Regions from separate parts of the Dechloromonas aquae genome, predicted to be linked through region 1. Evidence: predicted binding sites of a transcription regulator. Region 1 holds the regulator's gene; the other holds the start of a gene.

What was found. The regulator FNR, encoded in region 1, switches genes on or off when oxygen is low (the NO sensors DNR and NnrR bind a similar motif). The targets are predictions, from matches to a motif close to TTGANCTAGNTCAA.
Region 2: a site for FNR is predicted at 12,123-12,136, ahead of nirJ (heme d1 biosynthesis radical SAM protein NirJ). Genes of this name have one in related genera too.

The regions. Positions count from the first base shown of each region.
Region 1 is NZ_CP144212.1:1,442,016-1,456,581, forward strand. It holds gene VX159_RS06545 (hypothetical protein) at 1-172, shown strand, start outside; gene VX159_RS06550 (universal stress protein) at 235-678, opposite strand; gene VX159_RS06555 (PHA/PHB synthase family protein) at 941-2,686, shown strand; gene VX159_RS06560 (chemotaxis protein) at 2,811-3,416, shown strand; gene VX159_RS06565 (MBL fold metallo-hydrolase) at 3,440-4,180, shown strand; gene VX159_RS06570 (hemerythrin domain-containing protein) at 4,273-4,719, shown strand; gene VX159_RS06575 (DUF2249 domain-containing protein) at 4,722-4,949, shown strand; gene VX159_RS06580 (hypothetical protein) at 4,965-6,266, shown strand; gene VX159_RS06585 (SirB2 family protein) at 6,263-6,643, shown strand; gene fnr (fumarate/nitrate reduction transcriptional regulator Fnr) at 6,670-7,410, opposite strand; gene hemN (oxygen-independent coproporphyrinogen III oxidase) at 7,497-8,900, shown strand; gene VX159_RS06600 (NAD(P)/FAD-dependent oxidoreductase) at 9,057-10,676, shown strand; gene VX159_RS06605 (bacteriohemerythrin) at 10,789-12,321, shown strand; gene VX159_RS06610 (NAD(P)/FAD-dependent oxidoreductase) at 12,412-13,632, opposite strand; gene VX159_RS06615 (sulfite exporter TauE/SafE family protein) at 13,940-14,566, shown strand, end outside.
Region 2 is NZ_CP144212.1:2,699,582-2,714,147, reverse strand. It holds gene VX159_RS12325 (ethylbenzene dehydrogenase-related protein) at 1-210, shown strand, start outside; gene VX159_RS12320 (plastocyanin/azurin family copper-binding protein) at 229-570, shown strand; gene VX159_RS12315 (cytochrome c) at 640-981, shown strand; gene VX159_RS12310 (cytochrome D1 domain-containing protein) at 978-2,153, shown strand; gene VX159_RS12305 (AsnC family transcriptional regulator) at 2,153-3,136, shown strand; gene VX159_RS12300 (Lrp/AsnC family transcriptional regulator) at 3,129-3,617, shown strand; gene VX159_RS12295 (Lrp/AsnC family transcriptional regulator) at 3,614-4,120, shown strand; gene cphA (cyanophycin synthetase) at 4,212-6,800, opposite strand; gene cphA (cyanophycin synthetase) at 6,817-9,039, opposite strand; gene VX159_RS12280 (DUF1854 domain-containing protein) at 9,168-9,638, opposite strand; gene VX159_RS12275 (ABC transporter transmembrane domain-containing protein) at 9,660-11,942, opposite strand; gene nirJ (heme d1 biosynthesis radical SAM protein NirJ) at 12,205-13,344, shown strand; gene VX159_RS12265 (cytochrome D1 domain-containing protein) at 13,341-14,566, shown strand, end outside.

The sequences.
Region 1 (14,566 bases):
GTCGGAAAGTACGACTTTCTGGAAGGCGATTCATGCCCAGCCACGCGATCTGACCCTGAAAAAACGTTATTTCGTCGGCCAGTTGCAAGCACTGGAAGCTTTTGATCGGCAAAGTGGGGCGACCTTGTGCCGCATCGAGCGCGCTAGCAGTGGTCACTGCCGCCAGCCATAAATAGGCCAGCCGGCCAGTAAAAAGCCCGGCACCAGGCCGGGCTGCGATGGCAAGGGGATCGTTCAGCGATAGACGAGAACCGGAATCTTGGAGTGAGTGAGGACCTTGTTGGTCTCGCTGCCAAGCAAAAAGCCGCTAAAGCCGCGTCGACCGTGGGAAGCCATGAAAATCAGGTCGCATTCGGCCTTTTCGGCGGCTTCGATGATCGCTTCATAAGGGATATCGCTGGTTGCCGAAACCGTGGCGCATGGCACGCCGGCTTCAGCGCACAGGCGGCTTACTTCGCCGAGATATTCGGCGGCCTGTTGCTCGGCCATTTCAGCGAATTTTTCGGGAGTGGTCGGATCGATCAATGCGCCTTCGCCAAAATAGGCAATCGGATATTCCGGCTTCGCGAAGAAGGCGGTGATCCGGGCACCGGCTTCGCGGGCAAAGGTAACCGCACGCTGGACCGTGGCTTGCGACAGTTCCGAGCCATCGGTAGGAACAAAGATATGCTTGAACATGGTTTGCCTCCTTGGAAATCCTTGCCGGGCGGGGCTTTCGCGTCTTTTGCCCGAGTTCGTTTTCATGCTACGCCCAAGCGCTCGGGAAGGCAAACCCGAGGTAATCCGGCGCTCGGTTGATACCAGGAGATGGCCCGGTGCAGGCCGGCATCTGCGGAAAAATGCAAAGGCATTTGCGGCGGATCAAGTCTTGGCCGGCATTTAAGCTGCGAGTCGGGGGTAAGATGATCGCCATACCGTCGTCAATCAAGAGGTGAATTCGATGTCCGGCAATCAAAATGCGTTCAAGGATCTCGATCTGGCTGGCCTGAGTACGCTGGAAAATATTGGCCAAGCGGTCGGCAAAAGCGTCGATCCCTTCGGTGTCACCACTTCGCTGGTCAATGCCTGGATGGCCTGGGCGCTGCATCCGCAGGAACTGGCCCGGGCGGTCAGCGGTTTGTCGGGCGACCTGTTGGCCCTGCAGGCGCATGTCGCGCGGCGGGCGCTCGGCCTGCCCTCGCAGGACGTGATCACGCCGAATGCCGACGACGCGCGTTTTTCGGCCCCGGTGTGGACCGACTCGGCAAGCTGGGACATCATCAAGGAGTGGTATCTCGCCTTTACTCACCGCTTGCAGGACATGTTTTTCGAAACGCCGGGACTCTCCGACAGGGAGCGGCGGCGGGCGGCTTTCTGGCTGCGCAAGTGGCTGAACATGGTCGCTCCGACCAACTTCTTCTGGCTCAATCCGGTGGCCATGCAGCGCTGTGTCGAGACCCATGGCGAAAGTCTGCGTCAGGGCTGGGAGAACTTCCAGCGCGACGTGCAGGCCAAGAATATCCTGATGGTCGAGCCGGATGCTTTCGAAGTCGGCAAGGAACTTGCGACGACGCCGGGCAAGGTGGTTTTCCGCAACCGCCTGGTCGAGTTGATCCACTATGCACCGACCACCGAAAAGGTCAGGGCGATGCCGATCGTGATCATCACGCCGTGGATCAACAAATTTTACATTCTCGATCTGACGGCCAAGAAAAGCCTGGTCAAGTACCTGACCGATCAGGGGTTTTCGGTATTCATCACCAGCTGGAAAAATCCCGATGCCGGTATGGCCGATGTCCGCTTCGACGATTACCTGCTCGAAGGCGTCAACGAAGTGGTTGCCGCTGCCCGTGCATTTTGTCAGGTACCGCAGGTGCATCTGGTCGGCTACTGCATCGGCGGGACGCTGGTGACCACCTACATGGCCTGGGCCAACAAGCATTTTGCCGCCGATCAGGTGCCGGTCGCGCACTGGACCTTGTTTACCACGCTGACTGATTTCTCGCATCCGGGCGACATCGATGTTTTCATCGATGAGGCCTGCATCGGTGCGCTTGAAGAGTCGATGGCCAAGAAGGGATACCTTGACGGCAGCGAAATGGCAATGTCTTTCCGCATGCTGCGCTCCAATGGCCTGATCTGGCATTACTGGGTGCACAGCTATCTGCTTGGCGAGGCCTTGCCGCCTTTCGATGTGCTGTTCTGGAACATGGACACGACGCGCATGCCGCAGGCGATGCATTCCTTTTATCTGCGCGAAATGTATCTGCACAACAACCTGATCAAGCGCGACCGGCTGAGCATCGCCGGCGAACCGATCGACCTCGACCGGATCGTCCAGCCGCTTTATGCCGTGACTGCCGAAGACGATCACATCGCGCCGTGGAAGCAGTGTTACCGGATTCGCAAGTACATCAATGTCAGCGCTCCGGTGCGTTTTGTGCTGTCAACCTCGGGTCATATCCTCGGTATCGTCAATCCGCCCGCCAATCCTCCCAAGCGCGCTTACTGGATTGCCGAACCGGAGCGTAATGAGCATTGGGAGCACTGGCTTGACCGGGCCGACAAGAAAGCAGGAACCTGGTGGGAGGACTGGACCGGCTGGCTGGCCGAGCGGACCGGTGAACTGGTTCCGGCTTATCCGGCGGAAAGCGCGGGTTACCCGGCGCTGGCCGATGCTCCCGGCGAATATGTCCGCGAAAGATAGCGCGGCGGCTTTTTTTACCGGCTGCCGCCGCTTTCCCACTGTTCCTTTGTCGCCCGAGTTGATAAATTAGCGCCTGCTTCAAAAAGGCGATTGGGAAAATTCTGCTATGAGTACAGGATTGGCTGTGACAAAGAAAAGCGCGTCGACCGCTGGCGCTGATTTACTGCGTATTGTGCGCATCAACGAAGAAATCAAGTTGGTGGTCAGTGTCGCTTTTAAAATCAATATCATGGCGCTCAATGCGATTTTTCTCGCCAAGCGTGCGGGTACCGCCGCGCTTGGCTTCGGGGTGCTATCGAACGAGTTGCGGGTTTTTTCCCAGGATTTGCGCACCTGCATGCAGACCTTGACCGATCTGATTCACGCCAGCGTTGGCGAGGTTTCGGTGACCCTCAAGAATGTACGTCGTACCCGCTTGCTGCGCGCTGCGGTGCGAATGGCGCCAGAGTCTTCGGCAACAGCAGCATTGGCCCGCCGGGAGGCGGAAAACGAAGTGCATGAGCTCAAGTTTCAGTCTTTGCGCAAGCAGCTCAAGCGCGCACTTGAAGATGCATTTCAGATGGTTGAGCTGGGCGGCGTGCTGGCCAAGTCGGCCAAGATCGAAGCCGCTTATGGCCAGAGTTTTGCCGGGGCCCTGGCTCAGGTGTCGGGGGAATTCGACGGTATTGTCGAGGAAATTCGTAGTTCGCTGGAGTCGTTGCGCCGCTCGACTTTCGTCACCGCGCGCTGATTGCCCAGGGAGGGATGAGGACAATGAAAAAAACCGAAACTATTTTTCAGGATGGGTCGCACAAATGGGTGGCGATCATCCGCGATCAGGAAAAGCCCGGGTATCTGGTCGATACCAATGAGTATCTTGTGATCAACGGCAAGCAGGGGCTGTTGCTCGACCCCGGTGGTGCCGAAATTTTCCCGGCAGTCTTTTCGGCGTTGTCGGCTGAGTTTGATCCGTCGGCTCTGACCGCGATCTTTGCCTCCCATCAGGACCCCGACATCTGTTCGTCGCTTGCCCTGTGGCTGGAATTCAACCCGGCGATGCGCTGCTACATCAGTTGGCTGTGGGAGAGCTTCATTCCCCATTTCGGCGGCGATGCCGAGACTTTCGTCCCGATTCCCGACGAGGGCATGGATATCTCCTTGAACGGGCTGCCCTTGCGTGCGGTGCCGGCGCATTACCTCCACTCCTCGGGGAATTTCCACCTTTACGACAAGCAGGCAAAAATCCTGTTCAGCGGCGATGTCGGGGCAGCATTACTGCCGCCCGGCGATGAGAGCCTGTTCGTCGAAAAATTCGATACTCACATCCGTTATGCCGAAGGCTTCCATCGTCGCTGGATGGGGTCGAACGATGCCAAGCGTCGCTGGTGCGAACGGGTGTCGCAACTCGATATCGACATGCTTTGTCCGCAGCACGGGTCGATCTATCGCGGTGCCGACGTGCAGCGCTTCATTAACTGGTTCGATGAATTGCAAGTCGGAATTATCCAGTACTAAAAGCATTTTTGTCGATTTGACGGCTGTCAAGGCGTGACCGCAAGGGTCACGCCGACAATCAGGGAAAGATTTCCGCAGCCGTGAGTAACACGATGACCACCATACGTAACCTGATGACCGACGATCATCGTCGGTGCGACGATTTTTTTGCCGATGCCGAGCAGGCTGTCGGTAAAGGCAATCTGGAGGCCGCCCGAGCCGCTTTTGCGCACTTCCGCCAAGCTACGCTGGCGCATTTCGACAGTGAGGAAAAGACGCTTTTTCCGACATTCGAGGCCAAAACCGGGATGAGCATGGGGCCTACCCAGGTGATGCGGATGGAGCATGCCCAGATGCGAACCCTGTTTGATGATGCCGATGCTGCGCTGGTTTCCGGCGATAGCGACGAGTATCTGGGGGTGGCCGAAACCTTGCTGATCATGATGCAGCAGCACAATATGAAAGAGGAAAACATCCTTTATCCGATGTGCGATCAGCATCTTGCGGACGAGTTGCCGGAGTTGTTGCCGCGCCTCGAAAGCGAACTGGCCGGGGAGTGAGCATGAGCCATCCCAAGACGCCGCACGTGGTCGATGCCCGCTATCTGGAGCCGCCGGAGCCCTTTGTCCAGACCATGGAGATGCTCGACCGGCTGGCGGTTGGTGAGCGGATGCTGCTGCTGCTGTTCCGTGAGCCGCACCCCCTGTACAAGGTCCTGCGCCAGAATGGGCATACCTACGAAACCGAATTGCTGCCTGACGGTACTTTCGAAATCCTGATCACTCGCTGAGCGGAGGCGGACTCGATGCAGGCCCTGCTGTCGTTCGAGAATGCTCCGCCGTTTGCTGCCCCTCTCAGGTTTTTCATCACGGCGCCGCTGCTGGCGGCACTGGCCGGCCTGATTCTGGTCTGGCAGGGGGGCGACCTATTGTCGTCGCGCTGGCATCCCGGATTGCTGGCAGCCACGCACTTGCTGACCGTCGGTTTCATGCTGATGGTGATGCTTGGGGCGCTGATCCAGATTCTGCCGGTGGTTGCCGGTGCCAATCTGCGCCAGCCTTTGCAGCTGGCGCGTGGCCTGCATCCGCTGCTGTTGCTCGGTGCGCTGATGCTGGCGGCAGGATTGCTGTTCGGCAGGCCAGGCTGGTTGCAATTGGCGGCAGCCCTGTTGCTGTCGGCTGGTGGCTGGTTTATCCATTCTGCCGTGCAGGCTTTGTGGCGGGTACCCCTTACCAGCCCTACCATCGCCGGCCTGAAGCTGGCTTTGCCAGCGTTGGCGCTCAGCTTGCTGCTGGGGGGCGGGTTGGCCCTGACCTTGGCCGGTGGCTGGGCCTGGCCAGTTTCGGGGGTGACTGACCTGCATGCGGGCTGGGCTCTCGGCGCCTGGGCCACCGTCCTGCTCGCCGCCGTTGCCTATGTCGTGGTCCCGATGTTTCAGTTAACGCCGGGCTATCCGGCGCGAGCCGGCTGGCTGTTTCCCTGGGCAATGTGTGGCGTCGTGCTGTTTTGGTCGCTGGCCGAGATTTTCCGGTTCGCTGCGGCCGGTTTGCTGGCTCGCCAGCTGGCTGCCGGCCTGGGGCTGGCCTTTGCCGTTCAGACCTTGTATCTGCAGGGGCAGCGGCGGCGGGCGCGGCCCGACGCGATTTATCGTTTCTGGCAAGGAGGGCTGCTTTGCGCGGTTTTTGCGCTATTGCTGCTGTTGACCGTGAATGCCTTGCCCGAGGCGTTTGCCTGGGCTGGCTGGCCGGTGCTGATCGGGGTCTTGCTGCTGCCCGGTGCCTTTGTCGCCTTTATTTCCGGAATGCTATACAAGATCGTCCCTTTTCTGGCCTGGATGCATTTGCAAAATGCCGGACAGGGCAAGGTTTCGGCTCCCAGCATGGGTAAGCTGTTGCCTGAACGCGATGCTCTCTTGCAATCACGCTTGTATTTCACGGCAATGCTGCTCTTGCTGCTGGCAGTGTTTTTCCCCGACTGGCTGGCACGGCCGGCTGGTCTGAGTTTTGCAGCAGCCATGCTGTGGCTGGCGAGGAATTTGTGGTTGGCCTTGCGGCGTTATCGGGCGCACCAGCGGCTATTGTCGGGTATCGCGGAGGAGGGGGCGTGAGCTATCTGTTGTTGAAGCATCTGCATGTCAGTTGTGTGGTGCTCAGTGGCATCGGCTTCTTGCTGCGGGGGCTGTGGATGCTGCGGGGGTCGCCGTTGCTCGGTCATCGCCTGACACGCATATTGCCGCATCTGATCGATAGTTCATTACTGGGCAGCGCGTTGCTTCTGGCGTGGTTGAGCGGTCAATATCCGTTCATGCTCGACTGGCTGACTGGCAAGTTTTTTGGTTTGCTCGCTTACATCGTCCTTGGGGCGCTGGCCCTCAAGCGTGCGCCCACCTTGCGTGGGCGTGCACTCTGCCTGGTGCTGGCGGTGGTGGCTTATGGCTACATCGTCAGCGTTGCCATGACCCGCAATCCGTGGCCCTGGGCTTGAGCGGCAAGCTTCCGCCCCTGTTCGGGTCAGTGTTGCGGGTGCATCAGGCTCTTGAGTCCGGCAACATTGAGAATGCGGATGTGTTTCTGCTGGACTGCGATATGGCCCTCTTCCTGGAAACGGGAAAAGGCGCGTGAAACGGTTTCCAGTTTGAGACCCAGGTAACTGCCGATTTCCTCGCGGGTCATCCGCAGGTAGAACTCGGAGGGAGAAAAGCCGCGCGCGGTGAAGCGCTGTGACAGGTTGAGCAGGAAGGCGGCCAGGCGCTCTTCGGCGCGCATTGTTCCGAGCAGCATCATTACACCATGGTCACGGACGATTTCGCGGCTCATTACCTTGTGGAAATGGTGTTGCAGGGTATGAATCTCGCGCGACAGGGACTCCAGGCGCGAGAAGGGGATCGCGCAGACCTCGCTGTCTTCGAGGGCGATCGCGTTGCAGGTGTGGTGTTCAGTGCTGATTCCGTCAAGTCCGAGCAATTCGCCGGCCATCTGGAAGCCCGTCACCTGGTCCCGGCCGTCGGAGAGCAGGACGCCGGTTTTGAAAAAGCCGCTGCGGATCGCGTAGATTGCATCAAAGGTTTCGCTGGCGCGGTAGAGGTGGTCGCCACGCTTGACCCGGCGGCGGGTCGAGACCAGATCGTCGAGGCGTGCCATTTCCTCAGGCGAGAGCCCAAGCGGCAGGCAGAGCTCACGCAAGTTGCAGTTGGAACAGGCCGTTTTGATGACCGCGAGGGATACTTCTTCGTTCAGTTTGTGCTGACCCATACGCAACCTGCAATCGATTGATCCATGTCAACCGTTAAAATCGACCTTCCGAACATAATGCCGCAAAAAGCGAGGCGCCTAGCTCAATGAATTTTGCCACTGAAAATCTGGTTTTTGATCCTGAAATCATCCGTCGTTTCGACGTCAATGGACCGCGTTACACATCCTACCCCACCGCGGATCGTTTCGTCGAGGCATTCGACTCCGATGCCGCCAAATTGTGGCTGAGCAAACGCAACATCGGCGGTATCAGCCGTCCCTTGTCGCTGTATTTCCATATTCCTTTCTGCAACACCATTTGCTACTACTGTGCCTGCAACAAGATCATTACCAAGGATCACGGGCGCAGTGCCAAGTATCTGAAGTACCTGGGGCGCGAACTGGCCTTGCAGAGCGCGGCGCTCGAAGGCACCGACGGCGAACACGAGGTCATCCAGCTGCACTGGGGCGGTGGTACGCCGACCTTCCTGTCGCACGACGAGATGCGCCAGTTGATGGGCGAGACGCGCAAGCATTTCAAGTTGCTTGAAGGCGGCGAGTTCTCGATTGAAGTCGACCCGCGCAAGGTTGATACGGCAACCGTGGCGCTGCTTGGTGAACTCGGCTTCAACCGGATGAGCGTCGGTGTCCAGGATTTCGACGAACGTGTTCAGGCGGCGGTCAACCGCATCCAGAGCGAGGAAGAAACCGCCAACGTGATCCAAGCGGCCCGCGCCAATGGCTTCAAGTCGATTTCGGTGGACCTGATCTACGGCCTGCCGCATCAGACCGTGATGGGCTTCAACCGCACGCTCGAGCGTGTGCTGGCGATGGACCCGGACCGTCTGTCGATTTACAACTATGCGCACTTGCCCAGCCTGTTCAAGCCGCAGCGCCGGATTGCCGAAGACGATTTGCCGTCGGCCGACAGCAAGCTGCAGATTCTGGCGCTGGCAATCCGCAAGCTGACCGAAGCTGGTTACGTCTTCATCGGCATGGACCACTTCGCCAAGCCTGACGACGAGCTCGCCGTGGCGCAGCGGCAAGGACGCCTGCACCGCAATTTCCAGGGCTATTCGACCTATGCCGACTGCGACATGCTGTCGTTCGGGATTTCGTCGATCAGCAAGGTCGGACCGACCTACAGCCAGAACGTCAAGACGCTCGACGAGTACTACGACCGCCTCGACTCGGGGATGCTGCCGGTGTTTCGCGGGATCGAACTGACCGCCGACGACATCCTGCGCCGTTCGATCATCCAGGCGCTGATGTGCCATTTCGAACTGTCGATCGAGAGCATCGAGAGCGCGCATCTGATCGACTTCCACAAATATTTTGCCGCCGAGCTGGAAGATTTGCGCGAACTGGAGCGTGGCGGCCTGGTCAAGATCGACCGCGAATGGATCACCGTGCTGCCGCCGGGACGCATGCTGGTCCGTGTGATTTCGATGGCGTTCGATCGCTACTTGCGTGCTGATCGTCAGCGTACTCGTTACTCGAAGGTGATCTGACCGATTGTTGTTGGGGGGCAGGGAGGAAAAGGGGGGCTGCGGGGGCAGTCCCCCTTTTTTCTTTTGGCCGGCAAGGCTTTTTCGCGGGAGTCGAGGAAGCCGGTAAAATGCCGGCTTTTGCCGGGGCAGCCGCCTGCGGCCAGCCGGATCAATCGCATGCTCAGAATTACCGAAGTCAAACTCCCCCTCGATCACCCGCAGGAAGCGCTGCTGGCAGCCATCTGTGCCCGTCTGGAGGTGCCGGCGGCTGCGGTGCTCGGCTACACTATCTTTCGGCGCGGCTACGATGCCCGCCGTAAAAGCCAGATTTCGCTGATCTACACGCTGGACGTGACCCTGGCTGAGGAAGCGGCGGTGCTCGCCCGCTTTGCCGGCGACAAGCAGGTGCAGCCGGCGCCGGATACCCGCTATCAGTATGTCGCGCAGGCGCCGGCAGGGCTGAACGAGCGGCCGGTGGTGATCGGGATGGGGCCGTGCGGCTTCATGGCCGGCTTGTTGCTGGCGCAGATGGGGTTCCGCCCGATCATCCTCGAGCGCGGCAAGGCCGTCCGCGAGCGGACCAAGGATACCTGGGGGCTGTGGCGCAAGCACAAGCTCAACCCGGAATCCAACGTTCAGTTCGGCGAGGGCGGCGCTGGCACCTTCTCCGACGGCAAGCTCTACAGCCAGATCAAGGACCCGAATTTCTACGGCCGCAAGGTGCTGGAGGAGTTCGTCCAGGCCGGGGCGCCGGAAGAAATCATCTACGTCAGCAAGCCGCACATCGGCACCTTCCGGCTGGTCAAGATGGTCGAAAACATCCGTGCCAAAATCACCGAGTTGGGCGGTGAAATCCGCTTCGAAAGCAAGGTCGACCGTATCGTGCGCGAAGACGGACAGGTGGTGGCGGTCGAACTCGCTGGCGGCGAGCGGATCGCTACCCGGCATGTGGTGCTGGCAGTCGGCCACAGCGCCCGCGATACCTTCCAGATGGTGCACGCGCAGGGAATTTACGTCGAAGCCAAGCCGTTTTCGATCGGTTTCCGCGTCGAGCATCCGCAAACCTTGATTGACAAGGCGCGCTTCGGTTCCAGCGCCGGGCATCCGATTCTCGGCGCCGCCGATTACAAGCTGGTGCACCATTGCGCCAACGGGCGGGCAGCCTACAGTTTCTGCATGTGTCCGGGTGGCCAGGTGGTGGCCGCGACCTCCGAGCCGGGGCGGGTAGTGACCAATGGCATGAGCCAGTATTCGCGTGCCGAGCGCAATGCCAACGCGGCGCTGGTGGTCGAGGTCAAACCGGAGGACTTCCCCGGCGATTACCGTAGCAATCCGCTGGCCGGGATCGACTTTCAGCGGCAGTGGGAATCGGCTGCCTTCGTTGCCGGCGGCGAAAATTACGACGCGCCGGCGCAAAAGGTGGGCGATTTTCTTGCCGGCCGGCCGTCGACCGTGTTGGGCAGCGTCGAGCCTTCGTACCAGCCCGGGGTCCGGATGACCGACCTCGCCAGCTGCGTGCCGCCCTTCGTGATCGAGGCGCTGCGTGAGGCGATTCCGGCCTTCGACCGCCAGATCAAGGGCTTTGCGATGGCCGATGCGGTGCTGACCGGGGTCGAGACGCGTACTTCGTCGCCGGTGCGGATCAAGCGCGGCGCCGATTTCCAGAGCATCAACACTCGCGGTCTGTTCCCGGCCGGCGAAGGCGCCGGTTACGCGGGCGGTATCCTGTCGGCCGGGGTCGATGGGATCAAAGTAGCGGAAGCGGTGGCCTTGTCGATGCTGGCGGGAGCCAGCTAGGTTTTTGTCTTGCTTTTAGTGGTTTTGCTGAATTCTGCTTGATGTTAGTCAACGGATAGTCGGTAGTTCCGCGTAGCATCTAGGTCTTTCGTACTAGATTGCTTCGGCAAACATGGATAAGGACCAGGAAATTCTCGCGGTCAGCCGCATGGTTTTCGAACTGACGCGGATTGGCGACGATGATCTGGACCGCATGCTTGATCGCTTGTGCGAACTGTTGCCCGCCTTGCCCGGCATCCGGGTGCGCGATCAAGCCGTGCTGTTGCTGCGCAACCGGCGCGGAGTCCTCACCCAGGTAGCCCAGCACGGGCTGGCGCCCGCGTGGTTGCAGCCCTTGCAATCGGCCGGTGAGGTCGGGGGCGAGGTGCGCATCACGACGCCGGCGACGCATACGCCGCCGCTGCATTTCAACGATGTTGCTGCCGAAGCGCCCTGTTTTGCCTTGCCGCTGGCCGCGGCCGGCTGGTTGCTGTTGTTCATCGATCCAGAATGGCGGCCGGATGCGGTTGAGTGTGAGTTCATGAACGATCTCGCCCAGTCGGTGGCGGTGATCGTTACCCGCAGTATTGTCAATGAAACCCTGCGTGTTCGTGAAATTGAACTGGAGCAGGCACGGACTGATGCCATCCGCCGTTTGGGTGCGGCTTCCGAGTATCGCGACAATGAAACCGGGATGCACGTGATGCGGATGACCCATTTCGCCACCAGCATTGCCAAAGCGATGGGGCTGCCCGAAGCGCAGCGCGAACTGCTGGCGATCTGTGCGCCGATGCACGATGTCGGCAAGATCGGAATTCCCGATGCCATTCTGCTCAAGCCCGGGCGTTTGTCGGCCGAGGAATTCGAGGTGATGAAGACGCATGCCGAAATCGGCAGCCGCCTGCTGACCGGTGACGATGCCTTGATTCAGGCTGCGCGTGAAATTGCGGTCAGTCACCACGAGCGCTGGGATGGCCAGGGCTACCCGCAGGGCCTGACGGGTGACGAAATTCCACTGCTGGCGCGGATTTGCGCGGTTTCCGATGTTTTCGATGCATTGACTTCAATCCGGCCGTACAAGGAAGCATGGCCACTCGATGAAGCAATTGCCTGGATTCGTGCCGGCTCGGGAACGCATTTCGATCCGGCGGTGGTCTGCGCTTTTGAGCTTGCCCTGCCTGAAATCCTGCGGATTCGGCAGTTGTATCGCGACGACATCATCGATCCCAATCAGATCCTCAGTCTGCCGCCGCTGCCGTCGCGCGCAGACAACTGGGTGCAGTGGGATGACAGTCTCAGCGTCGGGATCGACGTGATCGATGAGCACCACCGCTACCTGTTTGACCTGACCAACGATTTGTTCGAAGTGGTCTCGCACAAGCGAGGCGCGCGCGAAGTCGCGCGGGTTTTGAAGGCGCTCGACCATTACGTGCAGGTGCATTTCCGCGCCGAGGAACGGATGATGACCCACTGGGGTTACGGCGGTCTGGCGCAGCAAGAGCAACAGCATGCCGAATTTGAGAGTCGCCTGCGCGGCTTTTATGAAGCGCTGCATGACAACCCGCTGACGGCGCAGTTCGACGTGCTGCACTACTTGCGCAACTGGCTGCTGGCGCACATCGTGCACGAAGATGCCAAGCTGCGTCTGCTGGTACAGCCGGCCTGAGCGCCGGCCGGCGCAGCGGGTATTCGCTGGATATTGCAGGCATCGGATGGGCTGCCGGAACTTGCCGGAGCGCGACGGTGACTGCCCGGCTCAGGCGAACTGGCCGGCGACCCAGCCCGACGACCAGGCCCACTGGAAGTTGTAGCCGCCCAGCCAGCCGGTGACGTCGACCACTTCGCCGACAAAATACAGGCCGGGCACCTGCTTGGCTTCCATGGTTTTTGACGACAGCGCGTCGGTCGCCACCCCGCCCAGGGTGACTTCTGCCTTGGCAAAGCCGAGGGTGCCGGCCGGCATCAACTCCCAGCCCTGCAAGGCGCACGCCGCCTGTTCAAGGTCGCGCTTGCCGAGTTCGCTGAGCGGGCGTTTGAGCCAGCGTTCTCCGCCGAGCAAGGCGCACCATTCGTGCGCGAAGCGGCGGGGCAGTTGCTGCGCCAACAGGTTCGGCAGCAGCATCCGGCTCTGCCAGTGCTCGGCCAGCCAGGCGGCGGCGTCAATGCCGGGCAGCAGGTCAATCTGCAGCGGGGCCTTCTTGCCGGCCTGATACTCCTGCATCTGCCAGTAACTGGAAATCTGCAGGATCGCCGGGCCGGACAGGCCACGGTGGGTGATCAGCACATTTTCGCGGAAACGCGCCGTGCCGAACTCGGCAATGGCATCCAGCGTGGCACCGGCCAGCGGCTTGATCGGCTCCAGAACTTCCGGCGCCAGCGCCAGCGGCACCAGTGCCGGCTTGGGCGGGATCACCGCCAGCCCGAATTGTTCGGCGAGGCGGTAGCCGAAAGGGGTGGCGCCGATCTTGGGGATCGCCAGACCACCGGTCGCAACCACCAGCGACGTTGCCGAAAAGTGGCCTTTTTCGCTGTCGACCGTGAATCGCGCTCCATTTTGGCCGGCGTCCGTGAGTTGGCGGATTTCACCGACCGCGCAGGGCATTGCCCAGCGCACCCCGACCGCATCGCAGGCGTCCTTCAGCATGTCGACGATATCGGCGGCCGATTCGTCGCAAAACAACTGGCCGTGTTCGCGCTCGTGGTAGGGAATGCCGCGTTTTTCCAGCATCGCGATGAAATCCCACTGGCTGAAACGGGCCAGCGCCGAGCGGCAGAAATGCGGGTTTTGCGACAAATAATTGTCGGCGCTGACGCTGCGGTTGGTGAAGTTGCAGCGGCCGCCGCCGGAAATGCGGATGCGCTCGCCCAGCTTTTCGGCGTGGTCGAGCAAGAGCACGCGGCGGCCACGGGCGCCGGCCTGGGTCGCGCACATCATGCCGGCGGCGCCGGCACCTATCACGATGACGTCGAAATGCATGGGAAGGGAGCGAAGAAAGGGGCGCCGATTCTACCACCCGCCCGCATCATGCCGGGTTTGCCGGAGTATTCCGTCCTGATCCGGGGGGCGCAGCCAAGCCGCTGAGCGCACGAATATTTCGCCCATCGGCAACGCTGCGGGCTGCTACTCGGCGACAGGGACAACCGGCGGCCGGGCAGACCTGGCGCCAAGCAGCTTCGCTTGATGTCGGCAGGGTGGGGGGATCAACTGCGATCACTCGATTCCCGGTCGACGCCGGCGGTTGCTCTTCGGTACACTGCGGCCTTTGTCATTACGGTCGTCGCTCATGCCCGATTCCGGCTATCTCGCGCTGTTCCTGGTTGGTCTGCTTGGCGGCACTCATTGCGTCGGCATGTGCGGCGGGATTGTCGGCGCCTTGAGCATGGGGGCTCCCGGCAGCGGGCGCTGGTCCTTGCACCTGGCCTACAACGGTGGACGGATCGCCTCGTATGCGCTGGCCGGCACCCTGGCCGGAGCGCTCGGCGCCGCCAGCCTGGGCTTCGACGGCGTCGCGCCGGTGCGGCTGACCCTCTACCTGCTGGCCAACCTGATGCTGATTGCGCTCGGCCTCTACCTGCTCGGCGCGACGCGGGCGCTGGCGCTGACCGAGCGTGCCGGCCAGCTGTTGTGGCAACGCCTGCAACCGCTGACCCGGCGCTTCCTGCCGGCGCGCAGCGTCGCCCAGGCCTTTCCGCTCGGCCTGCTGTGGGGCTGGTTGCCCTGCGGCCTGGTCTATAGCGCGCTGGCGACAGCCCTGACCGCCGGCTCGCCCGGGCGTGGGGCGGCGCTGATGCTGGCTTTCGGCCTTGGCACCCTGCCCAATCTGCTGCTCGCCGGGATCGTCCTCGCCCGGCTGAACGAATTCGTCCGCCGCCCGGTCGTACGCCTGTTGTCTGGCGCACTGGTGCTCGGT
Region 2 (14,566 bases), 1.3 Mb from region 1:
GCTACTGCCGAAGGTGCCAAGGCCGGCGATACCTATACCGTGACCTTCACCCGCAAGCTGGCCGGCAATGCCGTGCTCGCCGCTGGCAAGGCCGTACCGTTCGGGATCGCGATCCATGCCGATCATGCGGCCGGTCGTTTCCATCATGTCTCCTTCGGCCATACCATCGGCCTCGGGGCCGACGGCGATGTCAAGGCCGTCAAGCAGTAAGCCGGACGGGAGCCGGGGATGAGCCGGCTCACCCGCCTCGTGCAACGGACCGTCCAGGCGGTCGGTCCGTTGTTGCTGACTTTTGCTGCAGCCCCAGGGGTGGCGGCGGCAACGGTCGAAGTCGAAATGCTCGATTACCGCTTTGTGCCGGCCGAGGTACGGATCAAGGCTGGCGATACCGTGCGCTGGATCAACCGCGAAAAACGGACCAGCCATTCAGTTCTGTTGGTAGCATCCGGCCAGGAGTCGGAGCGTTTGTTTCCCGCCGAGCAGTGGGAAAAGGTTTTTGAGCGGAGCGGTCGCCATCACTATCGTTGCGGCCCGCATCCGGAAATGCAAGGGGTTGTCGATGTCGAGTGAGCACGCCGCAAGCCGGGGGCGGGCAGCCGATGACCTGGACGTCGATTACCCGGCCACCCGCTGATCGCCATGAATCCAGTAGCTTCTCGCGCCGGTATTTCCGTGCTGCTTTTTTGCCTTTTTTCCCTGTCGACCGTATCCAGCGATGCGGCTGAGCCGCTGACCTCCCGGCAGCGCGAGTTGGTGCGCATGGTCCGCCAGGATTGCGGCTCCTGCCACGGCATGACCCTGCAGGGCGGCCTCGGGCCGGCGTTGCTGCCGGCCGAACTCAAGGACAAGCCGGTCGAAGGCTTGGCCGCCACCATCTACTACGGGCGGCCGGGCACCGCGATGCCGCCCTGGCAACGTTTTCTCAATGAAGCCGAGGCGCAATGGATCGCCGAGCGGCTGATGACGGAGTTTCCCCAATGAAGCGCCTGCGTTCCCTGTTGTGTGCCGCTGCCGCAAGCTTGCTGCTGGCGGCCTGCGCCGGCCAGCCCCTGCGCGGCACTGGCGATCTCGGCCTGATCATCGAGCGGGCCAGCGGCCACTTGACCCTGGTCAATACCAGCACGCGCCAGCCCTATGCCCGAATCAGCGGGCTTGGCGATCTTTCGCACGCCTCCGCCGTGTATTCGCGGGATGGGCGCTATGCCTACATCTTCGGCCGCGACGGCGGGCTGACCAAGGTCGACTTGCTGGAAGCCAAGATCGTCAAGCGCGTGATCCAGTCCGGCAACGCGATTGGCGGTTCGATTTCGCAGGATGGCCGCATCGTGGTTGCGCAGAACTACACCCCGGGCGGGATCAAGGCCTTCGATGCCGACACCTTGGAGTTGCTTTCGGAGGTGCCCGCCGAGTACGCGCCGGGCAAGTTCTCCAAGGTCGTCGGCCTGGCCGACTCGCCGGGCAACAAGTTCGCCTACGCATTGTTCGATGGCGGCGAGATCCGGGTGACCGATTTCAGCGATCCCAAAGCCCCAAAAACCGAGCGCTACCCGGCCGGCAGCCAGCCCTACGACGGATTGGTGACGCCCGATGGCCGGCATTTCCTGGCTGGCCTGTTCGGCGAGGACGGGGTCGCGATGCTCGACCTGTGGCAGCCGGAAAAGGGCGCGCGCAAGATTCTCGAAAACTACGGTCGCGGTGAGCAGAAGCTACCGGTGTTCAAGATGCCGCACCTGCGCGGCTGGTCGGTGGCGCAAGGGAAGGCCTACCTGCCGGCGATCGGGCGCCACGAAATTCTGGTGGTCGATGTCGCGACCTGGAAGGAAGTCGGCCGGATTCCGGTGCGCGGTCAACCGGTGTTCGTGATGGCGCGGCCCGACGGGCGGCAGATCTGGGTCAATTTCGCCTTCCCCGACTACGGCATGGTCGATGTGGTCGATACCCTGGCGGGCAAGGTGGTCAAGCAGCTGGAACCGGGCAAGGGCATCCTGCACATGGAATTCACGCCGCGCGGCGAAAATGTCTGGCTCTCGGCCCGCGACGACAACAAGGTGGTGATTTACGATACGGGTAGCTTTGCCCGGGTCGGCGAAATCGCTGCCGACAACCCTTCCGGGATTTTCTTCACCACGCGCGCCGCGCGTATCGGTTTTTGATGAACGACGACATGCAAGCCAGCCTCGATTTTCGCCTGCTTAACGAGTTCCAGCGCGACTTTCCGCTCTGCCCGGCTCCCTTCGCCGAACTCGCCAGCCGTCTTGGCGTTGGCGAGAGCACGGTGCTTGGCCGGCTCGAAGCGCTGCGCCGTGAAGGCAAGATTTCGCGGGTCGGCGCGGTGTTTGCCCCGAAACGGATCGGCGCCTCGACCCTGGCCGCGATGGCCGTACCGCCGGAAAAACTGGCGGCAGTCGGCGCGGCGGTCAGCCGCTTTCCCGAGGTCAATCACAATTACGAGCGCGAGCATCGCTACAACCTGTGGTTCGTCGTCACCGCCGGCAGCGAGGAGCGTCTGCAGGCAACGCTGCGCGCCATTGAGCAGAGCGCCGGTTACCCGCTGCTGCCCTTGCCGCTGGTCGAGGAATTCCATATCGACCTTGGCTTTTGCCTGCAAGGCGGCGAGCGCAAGCCGGCACCAGCGCAGGCGCGCCCGGTGCAACCGCAATTGCCGCTCGACGAGGAGGCGCGGCGCTTGATTGCGGTGCTGCAGGAAGGACTGCCGCTGTTCATCCGCCCCTTTCAGCTGATTGCCGAGCGGATCGGCGTGGCCGAACCCGAAGTCCTCGGGCGGATTCGTCGCTGGGTCGAGGACGGCGCGATCAAGCGTTTCGGCGTCGTTGTCCGCCATCACGAACTCGGCTTCACCGCCAATGCGATGCTGGTCCAGGACATCCCCGACGACCAGGTCAGCGCCATCGGCCGGACCCTTGCCGAAGCCGCCGGGGTCACGCTCTGCTACCGGCGGCCACGGCAGCTGCCGGAGTGGCGCTACAACCTCTTCTGCATGATTCACGGCCGCGACCGCAGCGAGGTCGAGGCGCGCATCGCCGAATTGCGCGAGCAGCACCAACTGCAGGCGCACGCGCACGAAATCCTCTTTTCACGAACCCGCTTCAAGCAGACCGGAGCCCGCTATGCGTGAGCGACAGACGCCGCCAGCCGAAAAAATCGCCCTGGACACGGTCGACCGTGAAATTCTGGCCAAAATGCAGGGCGATTTCCCGCTTTGCTCCCGTCCCTATCAGGCTGCCGCCGAGCATCTCGGGATCTGCGAGGCCGAGTTGCTGCAGCGTCTGCAGCGCCTGCTTGACGCCCGGGTATTGACCCGCTTCGGGCCAATGGTGCAGATCGAGCGCATCGGCGGCGCCTTCGTGCTGGCCGCGCTGGCGGTGCCAGAGGTGCGCTACGACGAGGTTGCGGCACAGGTCAATGCGCTGCCGCAGGTCGCCCACAATTATCGCCGCGAGCACCTGCTCAACATGTGGTTCGTGCTGGCCACCGAAACGCCGGAAGGAATCCCGGCGGCGATTGCCGAAATTGAAGCGGCGACCGGGCTCAAGGTGCATGCCTTTCCCAAGGAGCGCGAGTACTTCGTCGAAATGAAACTGGAGGCCAGGGTATGAGCGCCTTGTCTGCCAAGGAGCCGGCGGTGGTGCTCGATGCCGTCGACCGCGCCCTGATCGTCGCCACCCAGGCCGGCCTGCCGCTGGTGCCCGAACCTTACGCGCGGATTGCCGCCGAGGTCGGGATTCCCGAAACGGAAGCGATTGCCCGGCTGCAGGCGATGCTAGCCAGCGGCGTGATCCGCCGGATCGGCGCGGTGCCCAATCACTACGCGATCGGCTGGACCGCCAACGGGATGACCGTCTGGGACGTCGACGACGCCCGGATCGACGCCCTCGGCGCGCAGGTCGGGGCGCTGGAGTTCGTCACCCACTGCTATCGCCGCCCGCGCGCGCTGCCGGATTGGCCATACAACCTGTTCGCGATGGTGCACGGCAGTTCGCGTGACGAATGCGAGGCCAAGGCCGGGCAGATTCGGGAACTGCTGGGTGATGCCTGCCGCTCCGGCGATATTTTGTATTCGAGCAAAATCCTGAAGAAAAGCGGCCTGCGGATCGGTTGAGCCGCAGGCGGGCAGGCACCGCAAGGGCCACCAATAAAAACGGCCCGGTTGCTGCCAACCGGGCCGTTTTGTCATGCGTTCAGGGCGTGGCTTACTTGCTTTCTGCGATCCGCTGCCCGATGTGTGCCAAGGCCTCGTCGACCTGGTCGATCAGGATCAGGCAGAGGTCGCCGGGATGCAGGCGTTCGAGCGCCAGGTCGATGGCGACGAATTCACCGGTAATCTCGTCGATGCGGCGGGTACGGCTGGCATTGCTCAGGCCCTGGCGGAGCAGGGCAATCACTTCGCCGTCCTCGCGGCCGCGCTGGCAGGCATCCTGGTAGAGGATCACATCGTCGAAGGCACCGCCGAGGATTTCGGTCTGCTGGCGGATGTCCTCGTCGCGGCGGTCGCCGGCGGCGCTGATCACCACCGAGCGGCGCACGGCGGGCATGCCTTCGATTGCCTGGGTCAGTGCCTGAATCGCGTCCGGGTTGTGGCCGTAGTCGGCAATCAGCGTTGCGCCCTTGTAGTCGAAGACGTTGAAGCGGCCGGGGGCGGTACTGGCGTCGCTGGTGAAGCCGGCCATCGCCTGTTCGATCAGCGGCCAGTCGATGCCCAGCGCCCAGCCGGCGGCGGCAGCGGCCATTGCGTTCTCGACCTGAAAGCCGATGCTGCCGTTGCGGGTCAGCGGAATATTGACGAAAGGAACACGGTGCTTCTTGTTGCCGTGCTGGAAAATCATCGCATCGCGCTCGGCATAGACCACCCGCTTGCCTTGCGCCTTGTGCGTGGCCAGTACCGGGTTTTTCTTGTCGCGGGCGAAGAAGATCACCTCACCCGAGCAGTGCGGCGCCATCCGGGCGACGATCGGGTCGCCGGCGTTGAGCACGGCGTGGCCGTCGCGCTTGACGTTTTCGATGATCACCCGTTTGACCACGCTGAGCTCGTCGACCGTGGTGATGTAGTTCAGACCGAGGTGATCGCCGACGCCGATATTGGTGACCACGGCGACGTCGCAGACATCGAAGCCGAGGCCTTCGCGCAGCACGCCACCGCGCGCGGTTTCGAACACCGCAGCGTCAACGTCCGGGTGCATCAGCACATTGCGGGCTGAGCGCGGGCCGGAGCAGTCGCCGCTGTCGATGCGGCGGTTCTCGACATAAATGCCGTCGGTGCTGGTCATCCCGACGCGCTTGTTGTCGGCCTCGAAAATCCGGCCGATCAGGCGGCTGGTGGTGGTCTTGCCGTTGGTGCCGGTGATCGCAACGACCGGGATGCGGGCGTTATCGGGCTTGCCGTCGGGGCCGGGCTTGAACATCATCTCGATGATCGCCTCGCCGACTGCGCGGCCCTTGCCGTAAGACGGATCGAGGTGCATCCGCAGGCCGGGCGCGGCGTTGACCTCGACGATGCCGCCGCCTTGTTCTTCGAGCGGCTTGAGGATGGTGTCGCAGACCACGTCGATGCCGGCGATGTCGAGACCGACGGTCTGCGCAGCGGCAACGGCGGCAGCGGCCAGCTCCGGATGCACGTCGTCGGTGACATCGGTAGCGGTGCCGCCGGTAGACAGGTTGGCGTTGTTGCGCAAGACCACGCGGGCGCCGCGCGCCGGGATCGAGTCCGGCTGGTAGCCTTGCTCGGCGAGACGGGCGATGGCGATTTCGTCGAAGCGGATCTTGGTCAACGAGGTCGCGTGGCCGTCGGAGCGGCGCGGATCGCTATTCACGATGTCGACCAGTTCGCGCACGGTATGGGTGCCGTCGCCGACTACCAGCGGCGGATCACGGCGGGCGGCGGCGATCAGCTTGTTGCCGATCACCAGCAGGCGCCAGTCGTGGCCGGGCAGGTATTTCTCGACCATGATGTCGTCGCGGAACTCGATTGCAACGCGGTAGGCATGGCGGACCTGCTCTTCGCTGGTGAGATTGACCGAAATCCCTTTGCCCTGGTTGCCGTCCTGCGGCTTGACCACCACCGGCAGGCCGATTTCCTGCGCCGCCGCCCAGGCATCGTCCTCATCATCGACCGGACGACCGAAGGGGACGGCCACGCCGGCGGCGTGCAGCAATTGCTTGGTCAGTTCCTTGTCCTGTGCAATCGCTTCGCCAATCGCGCTGGTGAAGCTGGTTTCAGCAGCCTGGATGCGCTTCTGTTTCGAGCCCCAGCCGAGTTGCACCAGGCTGCCCTGGGTCAGCCGGCGGTAGGGAATGCCGCGAGCGACGGCTGCGGCGACGATGGCACCGGTGGAGGGGCCGAGGCGGATATCTTCGTCGAGATCGCGCAGTTCCTTGAGCGTGCCTTCAAGGTCGAACGGGGTGTCGTTGAGCGCCGCCAGGCACAGCTGTTCGGCACGTTCGAAGGCGAGGCGGCCGACATCCTCTTCGGTGTATTCGACCACCACCTGATAGACCCCGGCTTCGACGGTCTGGGCGGTACGGCTGAAGGTCACCGGGCAACCAGCCTGGGCCTGCAGCCCGAGGGCGCAGAACTCCAGCGCGTGGGCCATCGACACGGTGTCGAGGTGGTCGGACGGGATCAGGTCGCCCAGCTCGGGGAAACGCTCGCGCAGGCGGGCTTCAAAGCCGGGCAGTTGGGCAATGGCGGTCTCGTTGCCTTCGCAGGTAACGATGGCCTGAATGGCGGTGTGGCGGCTCCACAGGTTGGGACCGCGCAGGGCACGAATGCGGGAAACGTCCATGACGCTTTATTCCTTGTTATTTCTGCGACAGCAGCGTGGCCAGGTCGGCCAGCTCGATTCCGTAAGTCTTCAGGCCGGTCTTCAGCACGTCCTTGGACAGCCCCAGCGCCCAGCCGGTGGCCGTGGCCGCGAGCACGTTGGCGATGTCGGCCGGCTTTTTCTCCTTGCCGATCAGCGGCACGTCGCCCAGGCGGCAGAGGCGGACTTCGTCGCTGCCGGTAAGCAGCACGATGCGCCCGTCGTCAATGGTGACGACGCGTTCACCGGCGGCGAGGTGAGAGAAAATGCGCGGATTTTTACGGTCGACCGTGAAAAAGAGGGTTTTCCCTTCGCACAACTCGGCGAAGTCGGCGACCAGTGCATCGTCGGCATTGAGCACGGCGATCCCGGTGTTCGGCTGCACCACATCGACCTGCGAGCGGTAAATCGCACGCGGCGTCGTGTAATAGTCGCTGTCTACCGGCTGCACGTCCCAGCGCGACAAATCCTCGTCGGCCGGAGCAACGTTGGTGACCACACCGACTGAGCAGAAGTCGTAGGGAATGCCTTCGCCGAGGATCACTTCGGCCCCGGCTTCGACCACTGCGGCCTCGACCGCGCGGTTCATCAACAGGCGGCGGGCGCCGGCGAAATTGCCGGCATCGGTTTTCTGGACCTGGCGGCGGCCGAGGTAGAGGCCGTCGCTGCAGGCCAGACCGGTGTGCTTGCCGGAGAGGTAGAGCAGGTGGGCGATGATTTTGGCGACCGCCGTCTTGCCGTGCGTACCGCTGACACCGACCAGCGGCACGCGGCCGCTTTCGTGCGCGGCGAACAGGTTGTCCACAATCGCCTGTCCAACCGGACGCGGTTTGCCGACGCCGGGCTTGATGTGCATCAGCAGGCTGGGGCCGGCATTGACTTCGACGATGGCACCGCCCTGGGCGGCCAGCGGCTGCGAAATATCGGCGCAGACCAGGTCGATGCCGGCAATGTCGAGGCCGACCACGCGGGCCGCCAGCGCGGCGACGGCGGCGGTTTCGGGGTGAACCTCGTCGGTGCAGTCAAAGGCGTGGTTGGCGTTGCGCTGGATCAGCACTTCGCGGCCGGCAGCCGGCACGCTGTCTTCGCCCAGCCCCTGGCGTTCGAGTTCGATCTTGGCAGCGGTGTCGATCTTGATGATCGACAGCGGATGCAGTTCGGTGTTGCCACGGCGCGGATCGACGTTGATCTGGCTATCGATCAGTTGCTGAACGGTCTGCTGGCCGTCGCCGGTAACCGTGATGAAATCGCTGCGGTTGGCCGCGACCAGCTTGCCGCCGACCACCAGCAGGCGGTGTTCGATGCCCTGAATGGCGCGTTCGACGAGCACGCCGGAACCTTCCTCGGCGGCAATCGGGTAGGCCTTGCGCACCGCTTCCGGCGTCACCAGGTCGATGAACACGCCACGCCCGTGGTTGCCGTCGGTCGGCTTGACCACCACCGGGTAGCCGATATCTTCGGCGGCTTCGACTGCATCTTCGGCGCTATCGACCTCGCGGCCTTCCGGCACCGGTACGCCGACCGAGGAAATCAACTCCTTGGTCAAATCCTTGTCGCGCGAGATGGTCTCGGCGATGGCGCTGGTCTGGTCGGTTTCGGCGGTCCAGATGCGGCGCATCGCGGCGCCGTAGCCGAGTTGCACCAGGTTGCCGTTGGGCAGCAGGCGGATGTGCGGAATATCGCGCTTTTCGGCGGCCTGAACGATGGCGGCGGTGGACGGACCAAGGTGCTTGCGGTCGACTTGGCGGCGCAGCTTGGCGATGGTCGCCTCGACATCGTGTGGCTCGTCGCGGATCGCGGCCAGCAGCAGGTCGCGGGCGAGGTCCAGCGCGTAGCGGGTGCATTCCTCGTGCAAATTGCTGATGATCAGCTTGTACACGCCGCGCTCGGTCATTTCGCGGGTCCGCCCGAAGCCGTCGCGGGTCCCGGTCAGGCCGGCCAGGTTCATCAATTCCAGCACGACGTGTTCGAGGATGTGGCCGCTCCAGGTGCCGTTGCGCAAGCGCTGCAGGAAGCCGCCGCGTTCGCCGATGTTGCAGCGGTGTTCGATCAGGCTGGGAATCCACGCGGTCAGTCGCTCGTAGAGACCGGGAATCTTGTCGGACGGGTAGTCTTCCAGCTCGCCGATGTCGATCCAGGCTTCCAGAACCGGGTAGATGGTCCAGATGTTCGGGCCGGGCAGCGAAAAGGTTTCCCTGATGATGATGTTTGCGTTCTTCATGCTAGCAGCTTGGTAAGTGTCTAGGGCACTGCGACGAATTCACGATTATCAACGCATTTGTTCGCCACCGGGCTGACCGCTGGCAAAAAATGTCACCGTTTCGCCACAGGCGGTTACAGGGCGGCGCCTTACAGGAAGCGGTCGAGCAGCTTGCGGCTGTGCCGGTCGAGCTGGGTCAGGTCGCGCACCAGGAACTGGATGCCGTGGCTGTCGGCGATCAGCAATTGCGTGCGCGACAGCCGGCGGATGTCTTCCTCGCCCTTGAGCAGCAGTTCACAGGCGCCCCGGCTGGTACTCACCTGCCAGGTGCTGGGGCAGGCAAAGCTGGAAACGGCGATGATCTTGTCGATCTCGGGGACGAATTCGCGGCTGGCTAGTTCGTCCTCGACCAGGGCGCGGGCCGCCGGCGGCAGGTCGGCCACGCGGTCGGCCCAGGCCACTTCGTGGCCTTCAGCGCTGATCAGCGAAATGCCTTCGTCCGGCGCGGCAATCGGAAAGGCGCGCACCGGGGTGACGCCTTCGTGGCGCTCGCCGTTTTCGCCGGTCAGGACCAGTCGACCGTAGGCGTCGCGTTCAAGTTGGAAGGAAGCTGTGGACATGCGGAATACTCGGTCAGTGACTCAGGCGGAAGTGGCAACGGTCTTGGGCAGGTTGGGTGCTGCCGGCTCCGGGTCTTCGGTGTCGACGTTGCGGGCCTGGGCCATGTACAGCTTGTGGTAATGCCCTTCGGCCGCCATCAGCTGGTCGTGGTTGCCGATCTCGACGATCTTGCCGCGATCCATCACCACCAGCCGGTCGGCCTTGCGCAGCGTGCTCAGGCGGTGGGCGATGGCAATCGTGGTGCGGCCCTTGACCAGGTTGTCGAGGGCGCGCTGGATTTCCTTCTCGGTTTCGGTGTCGACCGCAGACGTCGCCTCGTCGAGGATCAGGATGCGTGGGTCGATCAGCAGCGCGCGGGCAATCGAGATGCGCTGGCGCTCGCCGCCGGAGAGGCCCTGGCCGCGTTCGCCGACCAGCGAGTCGTAACCGTGCGGCAGGCGCAGGATGAACTCGTGGGCATGCGCGGCGCGGGCGGCGGCAATGATTTCGGCACGGCTGGCGTGGGGTTTGCCGTAGGCGATGTTTTCGGCAATCGTGCCGAAGAACAGGAAGGGCTCCTGCAGCACCAGACCGATGTGGCTGCGGAATTCGGCGACCGGCACCGAGCGCACATCGACGCCGTCGATCAGCACCTGGCCCTCGGAAACGTCGTAGAAGCGGCAGATCAGGTTGACCAGCGTCGATTTGCCCGAGCCGGAGTGGCCGACCAGACCGATCATCTCGCCCGGCTGGATCACCAGATCGACATCCTTGGTCACGGCGCGGGTGCCATAGCGGAAGCCGGCTTTCTTCAATTCGATCAGGCCGGTGACCTTCTCCAGATGCACCGGCTTGGCCGGCTCCGGCACGCTCGATACGTGGTCGAGAATGTCGAAGATGCGCTTGGTGCTGGAGGCGGCGCGCTGGGTGGCCGAAACGATGCGGCTCATCGAGTCGAGACGGGTGTAGAAGCGGCCGATGTAGGCGAGAAAGGCGGTGAGCACGCCGACCGTCGAATCGCCCCGGGCGATCTGCCAGATGCCGAAAATCCAGACCACCAGCAGGCCGACCTCGGTGAGCAGCGTCACCGTCGGGGTGAACACCGACCAGGTCTTGTTCAGCTTGTCGTTCATCGCCAGGTTGTGCTCGTTGGCGTTGCGGAAGCGGTCGGCCTCGCGCTTTTCCTGGGCAAAGGCCTTGACCACGCGAATGCCGGGGATGGTGTCGGCAAGCACGTTGGTGACTTCGGCCCAGACCCGGTCGATCTTCTCGAAACCGGTGCGCAGTTTTTCGCGCACGGTGTGGATCAGCCAGCCGATGATCGGCAGCGGCAGCAGGGTGACCAGCGCCAGCCACGGATTGATGGTGAACAGGATCACCGCCGTCATCGTGATCATCAGCACGTCGGTCGCGAAATTGAGCAGATCGAGCGACAGGAAGACGTTGATCCGGTCGGTTTCGGCGCCGATCCGCGCCATCAAGTCGCCGGTCCGCTTGCCGCCGAAGTACTCCAGCGACAGGCCGAGCAGGTGTTCGTAGGTTTGGGTACGCAGGTCGCGCCCGATCCGTTCCGAGACCAGCGCCAGGATGTAGGTACGAATCCAGCCCAGCCCCCAGGCGACGATGGCCGCAGCGAGCAGGCCGCCGAGATACAGGCTGACCAGTTCCCAGTCAATCGGCTGGCCGTTCTGGAAGGGGATCAGCACATTGTCCATCAGCGGCATGGTCAGGTAGGGCGGCACCAGCTGCGCGGCGGTCGAGGCCAGGGTCAGGATGAAGCCCATGAACAGCTGCCAGCGGTAGGGGCGGGCAAAGCGCCACAGGCGGAACAGCGTCCAGGTTGACGGTGCGACCGTCGATTCGCGGTTGCAGATCGGGCATTCGTCTTCGCCGGGCGGAATCGGCGCCTTGCATTTGGGGCAGTTGCTGTCGTCCGGGCGCTGCACCGGCTGGCCGGAAACCTGGCTGTCGCGGTGCAGGTCGAATTCGGCGATTACCCGCAGCGCCGCCAGGTTGCGTGCCAGCGTGTAGCGCCAGGTGGCGACCCGGCCTTGCTCATTGACCAGTTCGAGCAGGCCGACGCCGGCATGGTCGTGGTGTTCCAGGCGCTGCCCGGCGGCCAGCGGCCAGCTTTTCCATTCCAGTTCGCCGCCGGCGCGCGCCAGCAGGCGGCGCTCGGTCAGCACGATCAGGCCGGGGGCAAAATACAGGCGCGCATCGAGGTCGGTTTCGAGCCAGGCTTGCACGCTTTCGCCGGCTTCGAGCCGGCTGCCGACTTCGCCGGCCCAGTGGGGCGGCAGGGTCTGGTCGGGGTTTTGTGGCATGGTCGTGGCCATGCTGTTTGAATTGATATGGCTTGGGGTCATCGCGGGAGTATACCGGAAGGTGCTGTTGCGTAACGTCCGGGCGGGATTGCGGTTGACCCGCTGTGGCCACGGTCGACCCGGAAAAATCGCCTTTTTTCCCGTCGACCGTGGCGGTGACTGCGTTGGCAGCGGCCAAGCTTGACTCGCATCAATGTCGCCAGGGCCGCTCTGCCATTGAATACGCCGACGCCCAATTTGCCGCACCCGCGCAAGGAAACCCATGTTCCGCATTTCGCAATTCATGCAGGAAATCAACGCCCCGACCCCGGTCGGGCCGCGCCGCAATCCCCCCGGTCCGGTCGTGATCTGGAACCTGATCCGCCGCTGCAACCTGACCTGCAAGCACTGTTATTCGATTTCTGCCGATACCGAGTTTGCCGGCGAGCTGAATTTTGCCGAAGTGGCGACGGTGATGGACGACCTCAAGGCTTTCCGCGTGCCGGTGCTGATCCTTTCCGGCGGCGAGCCGCTGCTGCGCCCGGATATTTTCGAGATCGCCCAGCGGGCCAAGGCGCAGGGCTTTTACGTCGCGCTCTCATCCAATGGCACGCTGATCGACGAAAGCAACATCGAGCGCATTGCCGAATGCGATTTCAACTACGTCGGCGTCTCGCTCGACGGGCTGGGCGCCACCCACGACAAATTCCGCCGCCTTGACGGCGCCTTCGAAAAGTCGCTGCACGGCATCCGCCTCTGCCGCGACCTCGACCTCAAGATCGGCGTCCGTTACACGATGACGCAGGACAACGCGCAGGACCTGCCCGGTCTGCTCAAACTGATCGAGGATGAGGGCATCGACCGCTTCTACTTCTCGCACCTCAACTACGCCGGGCGCGGCAACAAGAACCGCAAGGACGACGCGCAGCACCAGCTGACGCGCTGGGCGATGGACCTCCTCTTCGACACCTGCCTCGACTACCAGCAGCGCGGCCTGCACAAGGAATTCACCACCGGCAACAACGACGCCGACGGCGCCTATTTCCTGCACTGGGTGCGCCGCCGCTTCCCGGCCAGCGCCGAACACATCGCCGCCAAGCTGGTGCAGTGGGGCGGCAATGCTTCCGGGGTCAATGTCGCCAATATCGACAACCTGGGCAATGTGCACCCCGACACCATGTGGTGGCACCACACCCTCGGCAATGTTCGCGAGCGGCCGTTTTCGCAAATCTGGAGCGACCTCTCGGACCCGCTGCTGGCCGGCCTCAAGCAGCACCCGCGCGCGGTCGAAGGGCGTTGTGCCGGTTGTGCCCACCTCGCGCGCTGCAACGGCAATACCCGCGTGCGCGCCCAACAACTGACCGGCAACCCGTGGGCGGAAGACCCCGGCTGCTACCTGAGCGACGAGGAGATCGCGGCATGAACCTCAAGGAAATCACCAAGATCATGATCCCCGCCGGCTTCGCGCTGTGTTCGCTGCTGGCGCTGAGCGAACTGGCCCAGGCCGCCGATGCGCCGGCTGCACCTGTTGCCTACAAGGAACACTGCGCTTCCTGTCACGGCGAGGCGCGGTTGGGCGGCATCGGCCCGGCGCTGCTGCCGGACAACCTGGCCCGCCTGCGCAAGGCCGAAGCCGAAAAGGTCATCCGCGAAAGCCGCCCGGCCACGCAAATGCCGGCTTTTGGTGACCAGCTTTCGGCGGCCGAGGTCAAGGCCCTGGTCGACTACATCTACACCCCGGTCAAGCCGCTGCCGGTGTGGGGCGAGAAGGAAATCACCGCCTCGCGCATCGTGCATGAAGCGCAGCCCCTGCCCGACCGGCCGGTATTCAAGGCCGACCCGCTCAACCTCTTCGTCGTCGTCGAATCCGGCGACCATCATGTTTCGGTGCTCGACGGCGACAAGCTGGAACGCATCCACCGCTTCCCCTCGCGCTTTGCGCTGCACGGCGGGCCGAAGTTCACGCCGGATGGCCGCTACGTCTATTTCGCCTCGCGCGACGGCTGGGTCACCAAGTACGACCTGTGGAACCTCAAGGTGATCAGCGAAGTCCGCGCCGGGATCAACACCCGCAACGCCGCCGTCTCCGGTGACGGCAAGTTTGTCGCGGTTGCCAACTACCTGCCGCACAGCCTGGTCATCCTCGATGCCGACCTCAATTTCGTGAAGTCCATCCCGGTCGCCGACAAGGACGGCAAAACCACTTCGCGGGTTTCCGCCGTCTATGACGCCAGCCCGCGCCAGAGCTTTGTCGCCGCGCTCAAGGACGTCAAGGAAATCTGGGAAATCTCGTACAACCCGCAAGCGCCGGAAATCCCCGCCGGCATCATCCACGACTTCAAGTACCGCGAAGGCGCTTTTGTCCCTGGCTTCCTCAACCCGCAGCGCAGCCAGACCGAGGATTACCTCGACGACTTCTATTTCACCCAGAACTACGACGAGGTGATGGGCGCCTCGCGCAACGACGCCAAGAGCGTGGTCAGCGGCCAGGTGATCAATCTTGACGCGCGCAAGAAGATCGCCGACCTCGAACTGCCCGGCATGCCCCACCTCGGCTCCGGCATCAGCTGGAAGTGGAAGGACGCGCAGGGTCAGGAACGCACGGTGATGGCGACCCCCAATCTCAACGAGGGGATCATCAGCAT